2 regions of the Streptomyces sp. B21-105 genome follow, and region 2 is predicted to be linked to the other one. Evidence: predicted binding sites of a transcription regulator. Region 2 holds the regulator's gene; the other holds the start of a gene.
The links. Region 2 encodes HspR, which represses chaperone genes until heat shock. Its sites were predicted from a motif close to TTGAGNNNNNNNNNCTCAA; they were not measured.
Positions count from the first base shown of each region.

Region 1: a site for HspR is predicted at 2,802-2,820, ahead of lon (endopeptidase La). Genes of this name have one in related genera too.

Region 1 covers NZ_JARUMJ010000001.1:6,218,791-6,223,933, reverse strand. Annotated here, with positions in the region: gene QA802_RS28225 (MarR family winged helix-turn-helix transcriptional regulator) at 1-207, opposite strand, end outside; gene lon (endopeptidase La) at 365-2,779, opposite strand; gene QA802_RS28215 (DUF5954 family protein) at 3,124-4,143, shown strand; gene QA802_RS28210 (rhomboid-like protein) at 4,296-5,143, opposite strand, start outside.
Region 2 covers NZ_JARUMJ010000001.1:4,948,249-4,953,391, forward strand. Annotated here, with positions in the region: gene dnaK (molecular chaperone DnaK) at 1-1,548, shown strand, start outside; gene grpE (nucleotide exchange factor GrpE) at 1,545-2,201, shown strand; gene dnaJ (molecular chaperone DnaJ) at 2,241-3,416, shown strand; gene QA802_RS22375 (heat shock protein transcriptional repressor HspR) at 3,422-3,877, shown strand; gene QA802_RS22380 (sugar ABC transporter substrate-binding protein) at 4,852-5,143, shown strand, end outside.

The DNA of each region.
Region 1 (5,143 bases), 1.3 Mb from region 2:
CTCCAGCCGGACGAGGAGCCCGTAGGCGGCGGACTCCAGGTCCGGGTGGACCTCGCGGGCCATCTCCCCCTGGTTGGCGCGGGCCCGGCGGAACAGCACGGTCAGCTCCCGCTCCAGGGACAGGAACTCCCGGTCGTCCTGCTCCACGGCGCGCGACGGCGCGCCGGACTCGTCCCCGCGTCCGTCGCCGTCTGTGTCCTCGTGCACGTCAGCACCTCTGCCTTTTTTCGCCGGTCGCTGCCATCGGCGCAGCTCTTAAGTATTTCCCAGCCCCCGGGCGGCGGCGGTTCGCAGGGCCGCCGCCGGGCATGGCGAGGGCCCGGTCCCCACGGGTTCCGGGCCCTCGCCACTCCCACGGCGTCCGTCACGCCGCCACGGGAACCTCCGGCGTCGCGCCGTTCGCGGCGGGCGCGAGCGCCAGCTCCAGTACCTGGCGGACGTCCGTGACAGCGTGGACGTCGAGCGTGTCCAGCACCTCCGAGGGAACGTCGTCCAGGTCGGGCTCGTTGCGCTTGGGGATGATCACGGTGGTGACCCCGGCCCGGTGCGCGGCGAGCAGCTTCTGCTTCACACCGCCGATCGGCAGGACCCGGCCGGTGAGGGACACCTCGCCGGTCATCGCCACGTCCGTGCGGACGAGCCGGCCGGACAGCAGGGACGCGAGGGCGGTCGTCATGGTGACGCCGGCGCTCGGGCCGTCCTTGGGGACCGCGCCCGCCGGGAAGTGGATGTGCACGCCCCGGTCCTTCAAGTCACCCACCGGCAGCTCCAGTTCGGCCCCGTGGCTGCGCAGGAAGCTGAGCGCGATCTGCGCCGACTCCTTCATCACGTCGCCGAGCTGACCGGTCAGGGTCAGGCCCGCCGCGCCCGTCTCCGGGTCGGCCAGCGACGCCTCGACGTACAGGACGTCGCCGCCCGCGCCGGTGACCGCGAGACCGGTCGCGACACCGGGCACGGCGGTCCGGCGCTCGGCCGGGTCCTGGGCGGACTCGGGCACGTGGTGCGGCCGGCCGATCAGGGCGCGCAGATCCTCGTCACGGATGGTGAACGGCAGCTTCCGCTCGCCCAGTTCGTGCTGGGCCGCGACCTTGCGCAGCAGCCGCGCGACGGTCCGCTCCAGGGTGCGCACGCCCGCCTCGCGGGTGTACTCGCCGGCGAGCTTGCGCAGGGCGCTCTCGTCGAGGGTGACCTCGTCCTTGTCCAGGCCCGCCCGCTCCAGCTGGCGCGGGAGCAGGTGGTCGCGGGCGATGACGACCTTCTCGTCCTCGGTGTAGCCGTCCAGGCGAACCAGCTCCATACGGTCGAGCAGCGCCTCCGGGATGGCTTCGAGCACGTTGGCGGTGGCCAGGAACACCACGTCCGACAGGTCGAGTTCGACCTCCAGGTAGTGGTCGCGGAAGGTGTGGTTCTGCGCCGGGTCGAGCACTTCGAGGAGGGCGGCCGCCGGGTCGCCCCGGAAGTCGGAGCCGACCTTGTCGATCTCGTCGAGGAGGACCACCGGGTTCATCGACCCGGCCTCCTTGACCGCCCGCACGATCCGGCCGGGCAGCGCGCCGACGTAGGTACGGCGGTGGCCGCGGATCTCGGCCTCGTCGCGGACGCCGCCGAGGGCGACGCGGACGAACTTGCGGCCCATGGCGTGCGCGACGGACTCGCCGAGGCTGGTCTTGCCGACGCCGGGCGGGCCGACGAGGGCCAGGACGGCGCCGCCGCGCCGGCCGCCGACCACACCGAGCCCGCGTTCGCCGCGGCGCTTGCGCACCGCCAGGTACTCGGTGATGCGCTCCTTCACGTCCTCCAGGCCCGCGTGCTCGGCGTCGAGGACGGACTTGGCGCCCTGGATGTCGTACCGGTCCTCCGTGCGCTCGTTCCACGGCAGTTCGAGGACGGTGTCCAGCCAGGTGCGGATCCAGGAGCCCTCGGGCGACTGGTCGCTGGACCGCTCCAGTTTGTCGACCTCCTTGAGGGCGGCCTCGCGGACCTTCTCGGGCAGGTCGGCGGCCTCGACGCGGGCGCGGTAGTCGTCGGACTCCTCGCCCTCCTTCTCGCCGTTCAGTTCCCGCAGCTCCTTGCGCACCGCTTCGAGCTGGCGGCGCAGCAGGAACTCGCGCTGCTGCTTGTCGACGCCCTCCTGGACGTCCTTGGCGATCGTCTCGGCGACGTCCTGTTCGGCGAGGTGGTCGCGCAGCTGCTGGGTGGCGAGCTTCAGCCGGGCCACCGGGTCGGTGGTCTCCAGGAGCTCCACCTTCTGTTCGGTGGTGAGGAACGGCGAGTAGCCGGAGTTGTCGGCGAGCGCGGAGACGTCGTCGATGGCCTGGACCCGGTCGACGACCTGCCAGGCGGCGCGCTTGCGCAGCCAGGCGGTGGCGAGCGCCTTGTACTCCTTGACCAGTTCGGCGACGTGACCGGGCAGCGGCTCGGGGACGGTCTGGTCGGCCTTCGTCCCCTCGACCCACAGCGCCGCGCCGGGCCCGGTGGTGCCGGCGCCGATCTTCACGCGGCCGCGGCCGCGGATCAGCGCGCCCGGGTCGCCGTCGGCCAGCCGGCCGACCTGTTCGACGGTGCCGAGCACACCGGTGCTCGCGTACGTGCCGTCGATACGCGGCACCAGGAGTACCTGGGGCTTGCCCGGTGTTGAACGGGCGGCGGCCTGGGCGGCCTCCACCGCGGCGCGTACGTCGGCGTCGTTGAGGTCCAGCGGAACCACCATGCCGGGGAGCACGACCTCGTCATCGAGAGGCAGCACGGGCAGAGTGAGCGGAGCGGACGTCGATGCCATGATCTCCCCTTCGGCAGTCAAGTTGAGCTATGCCGACTCAATGCACATGAGCCTTTGAATGTTCCCCACAGGCCGTTCCGTTCGCTGTGGGCGATCACCACTGCTCTGACGGGGGCGCCGGGGGCACGGGGGCGGGCACTGTACGAGCCCGGAACGCGGCGCGTCGAGTCGTCGCCGGCGAGCGCGGAGTTCACGGGGGACGCACGGGGATGACGTCCGACGGCCAAGGGGGCGCACCCCGTACCGCCGCACGACGGGCCACGCCCCTCGCGCCCCCTGCCCGTACCCCGCCCACTTCCGGCGTTCACCCCGAAGCATCCCCTTCACCCGACCACAATGCGCTTATGACCGATGACTGGAAGCGACGTCTCGACGCCCTCCACGCGGAGCTGGTCCGCCGCGACGACCCCGTCGCCTGGGTGACCGAGGCGGACGCCGTCGAGGCCTCCCGGCGCTACCCGCACATCGCGCTGCGCGGGCCTGTCTTCGGCGTCGCCGCCCTGGACCCGGCCGCCGACGGGCCGTGCTGGCGGCTGCTGAAACCCGTGGTGGACGGCATGCCCCAGCAGGCCCGGGACGCACTGAACTCGCACCTGTGGTTCCAGGCGAAGGACGGCGCCGGCGATCCGGCCGTGCGGCGCGAGCTGTTGACCGCCGTCGCAGTGCTGGAGCGGGCCCCCGCCGACGAGGTCGACGCCCTGGGGGTGCGCTACCGGGTGGTGCGCGGCGACGAGTTCGCCCGGACCGGCGACGACGGTCTGGAGCCGCCCCGGCCCACCGACCCGGAGGTCCCGGGCGCGTCGTGGGAGGAGCCGGGCGCCGCGCCGTCGCCGGACGTGGGCTTCGCCCTCGACCCCGGCCGGGACGAGGGGCCGATGGCGGGCGCGCTGCGGCTGGGGCTGCGCGACTTCACGTACACGGGCGCCCGCTTCCCCGACGACGTCCGCGAGGACTCCGCGCGGGCGGTGCTGACCCACCCGGACGTCGTCCGGCTGCCCGTCGGCTTCTCGGTGGCCGAGCGCGACGGCGCGGACTGGACGCCCTTCGGCTCGCTGGCCGCGACCCCGCACGAGGCGCGCCGCGCGCTGTACGAGGGGATGGCCCGCGTCTGGGCGATGCTCTACCGTTTCGACGAGCGCAAGAAGGCCCTCTACGCGCGCGCCGCCGAAACGTTCAGGGCGGCCGGCCGCGCCGACGAGGCGAGCGTGGAGGGTCGCCAGTTCCGCATCTGCCGGGTCGAACGGATGATCCGGCTGGGCCCCGACGGTCCCGAACCGCCCCGCCCGTCCGACGTGGACGAGTACGGCCCCATGAAGCTCCACCCCACCCTGTGCGAGGACGGCACGGTCCGTTTCAACGACTGAGCCCCACCCGCCCGGAACATGTCCGACGGTTCTTTGGGAACGCGTCCGCCCGGAACGTGACAGCTGGAACCCGTCCGCCCGGAACGTGTAGACCGGAACTTCCCCGGCCGGTCAGCCCCGCCTCGTCAAGCCCGAATTATTGGTCCCCGCCGTCACGCCCCCGACTCGTCAGGCCCGGCCGCCATGTGCCGGCCGGTCAGGTGTCGGGCCGTCAGGGGCCGGCGTCGGGCCCAGGGCCAGAGGGCGACGCCGATCGCCAGCGCGATCAGGTGGCCCCAGTTGGTCAGCGGGTCGGTGTAGGCGATCAGGTCCTGCAGCAGCATCCCGCCGAAGGCGACGAGCAGCAGCCCGCGCGGCCACGGCCCGAGCAGTCCGGCCAGCGCGCCGACGCTCGCGGCGACGCCGAAACTTATGCCGTAGTCGAGGCGGTGGAGCGAGCTGTCGGGCAGCCACCCCACCAGCACTCCCAGGCCCACCGGGACCTCCGTCGCGAGGGTGGCCAGCACGTGCCCGGCCAGGAAGACGACCGCGGTGCGAGCCCCGCCGATACGCCGTTCCAACGCGGTGAGGACGACCACGAAGCCGAGGGTGAAGGGCGAGGCGAAGCCGCCCGCCAGCCACAGCGCGCTGGCCACCATCACCAGCGCCGGCGTCTGCAACAGGTGCGCCACATCGGTGCTGGAGCCCTGGTGCAGGGCGTGCACGAGTGCGGGGTCGGCATGCTCGGCGAAGTACGCGGTGGCGGCGAGGACGGCCGCGTAGGCGAGCGTGAAGGGGACGGGGACCCGCACCCGGAACCCGGCCGGGCGCCGGGATCGCGGGGCGCGACCCGTGCGCGCGAGGGGCTCGACCGGACCCTCTGCGCACCGCTCGCCGGGCCGTTCGACGGGCGGCGCGGTGGGCCGGGCGGCACGCGGGCCCGGGATGCCGTCCAGCAGTCCGGCGGCGTCGGGCAGTTCCGCGACGCCAGGGACCCCTGTGCTGCCGGGGAGCCGGGCGG
Region 2 (5,143 bases):
AAGCTCAAGCGCGACGCGGAGGCCTACCTGGGCGAGAAGGTGGCCGACGCGGTCATCACCGTCCCGGCGTACTTCAACGACTCCGAGCGCCAGGCGACGAAGGAAGCCGGCGAGATCGCCGGCCTCAACGTCCTGCGCATCGTCAACGAGCCCACCGCGGCCGCGCTCGCGTACGGCCTCGACAAGGACGACCAGACGATCCTCGTCTTCGACCTCGGCGGCGGCACCTTCGACGTGTCCCTCCTGGAGATCGGTGACGGCGTCGTCGAGGTGAAGGCCACCAACGGTGACAACCACCTCGGCGGCGACGACTGGGACCAGAGGGTCGTCGACTACCTGGTGCAGCAGTTCAAGGCCGGCCACGGCGTGGACCTCGCCAAGGACAAGATGGCGCTGCAGCGTCTGCGCGAGGCCGCCGAGAAGGCGAAGATCGAGCTGTCCTCGTCCACCGAGACCTCGATCAACCTGCCCTACATCACGGCGTCCGCCGAGGGCCCGCTGCACCTGGACGAGAAGCTCACCCGCGCCCAGTTCCAGCAGCTGACGGCCGACCTGCTGGAGCGCTGCAAGACGCCGTTCCACAACGTCATCAAGGACGCCGGCATCAACCTCTCCGAGATCGACCACGTCGTTCTCGTCGGCGGTTCGACCCGCATGCCCGCCGTCGCCGAGCTCGTCAAGGAGCTGACCGGCGGTCAGGACGCCAACAAGGGCGTGAACCCGGACGAGGTCGTCGCCATCGGCGCCGCGCTCCAGGCCGGTGTCCTCAAGGGCGAGGTCAAGGACGTCCTGCTCCTCGACGTCACCCCGCTGTCCCTCGGCATCGAGACCAAGGGCGGCATCATGACCAAGCTGATCGAGCGCAACACCACGATCCCGACGAAGCGTTCGGAGATCTTCACGACGGCCGAGGACAACCAGCCGTCGGTGCAGATCCAGGTCTACCAGGGTGAGCGCGAGATCGCGGCCTACAACAAGAAGCTCGGCATGTTCGAGCTGACCGGTCTGCCGCCGGCGCCCCGCGGCGTCCCGCAGATCGAGGTCGCCTTCGACATCGACGCCAACGGCATCATGCACGTGACCGCGAAGGACCTCGGCACGGGCAAGGAGCAGAAGATGACCGTCACCGGCGGCTCCTCGCTGCCGAAGGACGAGGTCGACCGCATGCGCCAGGAGGCCGAGCAGTACGCGGACGAGGACCACCGCCGCCGCGAGGCCGCCGAGGCCCGCAACCAGGGCGAGCAGCTCGTCTACCAGACGGAGAAGTTCCTCAAGGACAACGAGGACAAGGTCCCCGGCGAGGTCAAGACCGAGGTCGAGGCCGCCGTCGAGGAGCTGAAGGCCGCGCTCAAGGGCGAGGACACCGCCGAGATCCGCACGGCCACCGAGAAGGTCGCCGCGGTCTCGCAGAAGGTCGGCCAGGCCATGTACGCCGACGCCCAGGCCGCGCCCGGCGCCGACGCCCCGCACGGTGACGCCCCGAAGGCCGACGACGACGTCGTGGACGCCGAGATCGTGGACGACGAGCGCAAGGACGGTGCCGCGTGACGGAGGAGACCCCGGGCTTCGAGGAGAAGCCCGACGTCCCCTCCGGCGCCACCCCTGAAGACGCCGAGCCGAAGGCCGCCTCCTCGTCCGCTCCGGCGGACGGGGCGGCCCCGGCCGGGGACGCGAACCAGACAGCCGGTCTCGTGGCCCAGCTGGACCAGGTGCGCACCGCCCTCGGCGAGCGCACCGCCGACCTCCAGCGCCTCCAGGCCGAGTACCAGAACTACCGCCGCCGGGTCGAGCGCGACCGGATCGCGGTCAAGGAGATCGCCGTCGCGAACCTCCTGACCGAGCTCCTGCCCGTGCTCGACGACATCGGCCGCGCGCGGGAGCACGGTGAGTTCGTCGGCGGCTTCAAGTCGGTGGGCGAATCGCTGGAGACCGTCGCGGCGAAGATGGGCCTGCAGCAGTTCGGCAAGGAAGGCGAGCCCTTCGACCCGACGATCCACGAAGCCCTGATGCACAGTTACGCGCCCGACGTCACCGAGACGACGTGCGTGGCGATTCTGCAGCCGGGGTATCGGATCGGCGAGCGCACCATCCGTCCCGCGCGGGTGGCCGTCGCCGAGCCGCAGCCCGGCGCGCAGGCGGCGAAGGGCGACGAGGCGGAGGCGGGCGACGACAAGGAGAGCGGTGGCCCGGACGAGGGCTGAGCTTGATCGGATGAGCGGACGGAAGGAGGGACGTCGAGGATGAGCACCAAGGACTTCATCGAGAAGGACTTCTACAAGGTCCTCGGCGTCCCCAAGGACGCCACCGAGGCCGAGATCAAGAAGGCGTACCGGAAACTCGCCCGCGAGTACCACCCGGACGCCAACAAGGGCAACGTCAAGGCGGAGGAGCGCTTCAAGGAGATCTCCGAGGCGAACGACGTCCTCGGCGACCCCAAGAAGCGCAAGGAGTACGACGAGGCGCGCGCCCTCTTCGGCAACGGCGGCTTCCGCCCGGGCCCGGGCGCGGGCGGCTCCTTCAACTTCGACCTGGGCGACCTCTTCGGAGGCGGCGCTCAGGGCGGCGGCGCCCAGGGCGGCTTCGGCGGCGGCATCGGGGACGTGTTCGGCGGCCTGTTCAACCGCGGCGGTGCGGGCACGACCCGCACCCAGCCCCGGCGCGGTCAGGACATCGACACCGAGGTCACGCTCACCTTCACGGAGGCGATCGAGGGCGCGACCGTCCCGCTGCGGATGTCCTCACAGGCCCCGTGCAAGGCGTGCTCGGGTACGGGCGACAAGAACGGCACACCGCGCGTGTGCCCGACCTGCGTCGGCACCGGCCAGGTGGCCCGGGGTTCGGGCGGCGGCTTCTCGCTGACCGACCCCTGCCCCGACTGCAAGGGCCGCGGCCTGATCGCCGAGCACCCCTGCCTGGACTGCAAGGGCAGCGGCCGCGCCAAGTCCTCGCGGACCATGCAGGTCCGCATCCCCGCAGGGGTCACGGACAGCCAGCGCATCCGCCTGCGGGGCAAGGGCGGTCCGGGCGAGCGCGGCGGTCCGTCGGGCGACCTCTACGTCGTCGTGCACGTCGGCGCCCACCCGGTGTTCGGCCGCAAGGACGACAACCTGACGGTGACCGTGCCGGTGACGTTCACCGAGGCGGCCCTCGGCGGCGAGGTCAAGGTGCCCACGCTCGGCGGCCCGGCGCTGACCCTGAAACTCCCGCCCGGCACGCCCAACGGCCGCACCATGCGGGCGCGCGGCAAGGGCGCGGTCCGTAAGGACGGCACCCGCGGCGACCTGCTGGTCACCGTCGAGGTGAGTGTCCCGAAGGACCTGTCGGGGAAGGCTCGTGACGCACTGGAGGCGTATCGCGAGGCGACCGCGGGCGAGGATCCGCGGGCGGAGCTGTTCGAGGCCGCGAAGGGAGCTTGAGAGTGATGGACGGCCGTCGGCGTAACCCGTATGAACTGACTCAGGAGACCCCGGTCTACGTCATCTCGGTGGCGGCCCAGCTCTCCGGTCTGCACCCGCAGACGCTGCGTCAGTACGACCGTCTTGGCCTGGTCTCTCCCGACCGCACCGCCGGCCGGGGCCGCCGCTACTCGGCCCGTGACATCGAACTGCTGCGCACCGTCCAGCAGTTGTCGCAGGACGAGGGCATCAACCTGGCCGGCATCAAGCGGATCATTGAGCTGGAGAACCAGGTCGCCGCGCTCCAGGCCAGGGCCGCGGAACTGGAGGCCGCGCTGGACGGCGCGGCGGCGGCCATGCAGCAGCGGGAGGCCGCGGTGCACGCCTCCTACCGGCGGGACCTGGTGCCGTACCAGGAGGTGCAGCAGACCAGCGCGCTGGTGGTCTGGCGGCCGAAGCGGCAGCAGCAGAAGTCCGACTGAGACGCACCGCGAGGCACGGATCGGGGCCCGGAGGTTTCCTCCGGGCCCCGATCTCGTGCACCGGTGGGTCACCGGTGAGGTCCCGGCTGCTGTCCGTGCCAGTTCCCGGGCGGGCCCTGGGTCCAGTCACCGCCACCGCCACCGCCACTGGCACCGGGGTGCTGCGGCTACCACTGCGGCTGTCCCTGCGACGGTTGCTGCGGTTGCTGCGGGGTGGGCCGCGGGCGCATAAGAGTGCTGAGGCGCGGCGCGGCGGGGTACGGGTGCTGTGGCGCGGGGTGTGCGGTGCCGGAAAGGCGACCGTGCCGTCGCCGACGGACAGCTCCCGGCACACCAGGGTCTGCGTCAGGTCGACGACGATGACCGGCCGGTCCTGGAGCGCGGAGGCGCCGAAGACGGTGAGGAAGCCCTCGCGGCCGCGCTGGCCGCCGTCGATGCCGGCGCGGCGCGTGACGTCGTCCCGGATCGGCTGGAGCACGGTCAGTTCGGCGCCGGTGGGCGGACGCGTCTTGAACAGCAGCCTCGCGAGGCCGCGGCGCGCCGCGAAGGGTGCAGACCGGCCAGGGAAGCATCGGCAGCGACGACTGGTGCGTCGTCCTGAAGAAGACCGACTAGGACCGAGCCGGTTGCCGAGCCGGTTGCCGAGGGGCTGCCGAGGGGCTGCCGACGTCTTCGGGAGTTCTCGGCTCCCCTCGCCGGCCTTCGCCGCCCCTCGCCGGCCCGCCGCGGTCCGTGTCGGCCGGGTCGTTCCTTGAGCCCGGCCTTGGACCGATTTGTCCGGTCAGACCTTTTCAGGGCCTCCGCTTCGTCTCCATGTGTCTTCACGTCCTGAGCGCAGTGTGACGTTGCTCCTTCGTTAAGCGGTTCTGCTTGACGGCGGCGGCCGCCGCCGCGTTGGCTGCACAGATACCCGGGTCACCAATGCCGCACCCCGGTCCGCAACGCCCCGAACGCACCTGAAGTGAGCACCCGAAATGCGTCGTATCGCCATAGCTTGTGTCGCCTCCGCGATGTCCCTCTCACTCGCCGGGTGCGGGATGCTGGGGGCCTCGGAGAAGACCAGCAGCGCGACACCGACGCGGACCAACGCGATCACTGTGGGTGTACTGATGCCGGAGGAGACGAACACCCGGTACGCGGAGTTCGACTACCCGATCATCAAGAGGAAGGTCGCCGCGCTCACGGACAACCAGGGCAGGACCGACTACGCCAACGCCGCCTCGGACGAGAAGACCCAGGACCGGCAGATGCAGAAGATGATCGACG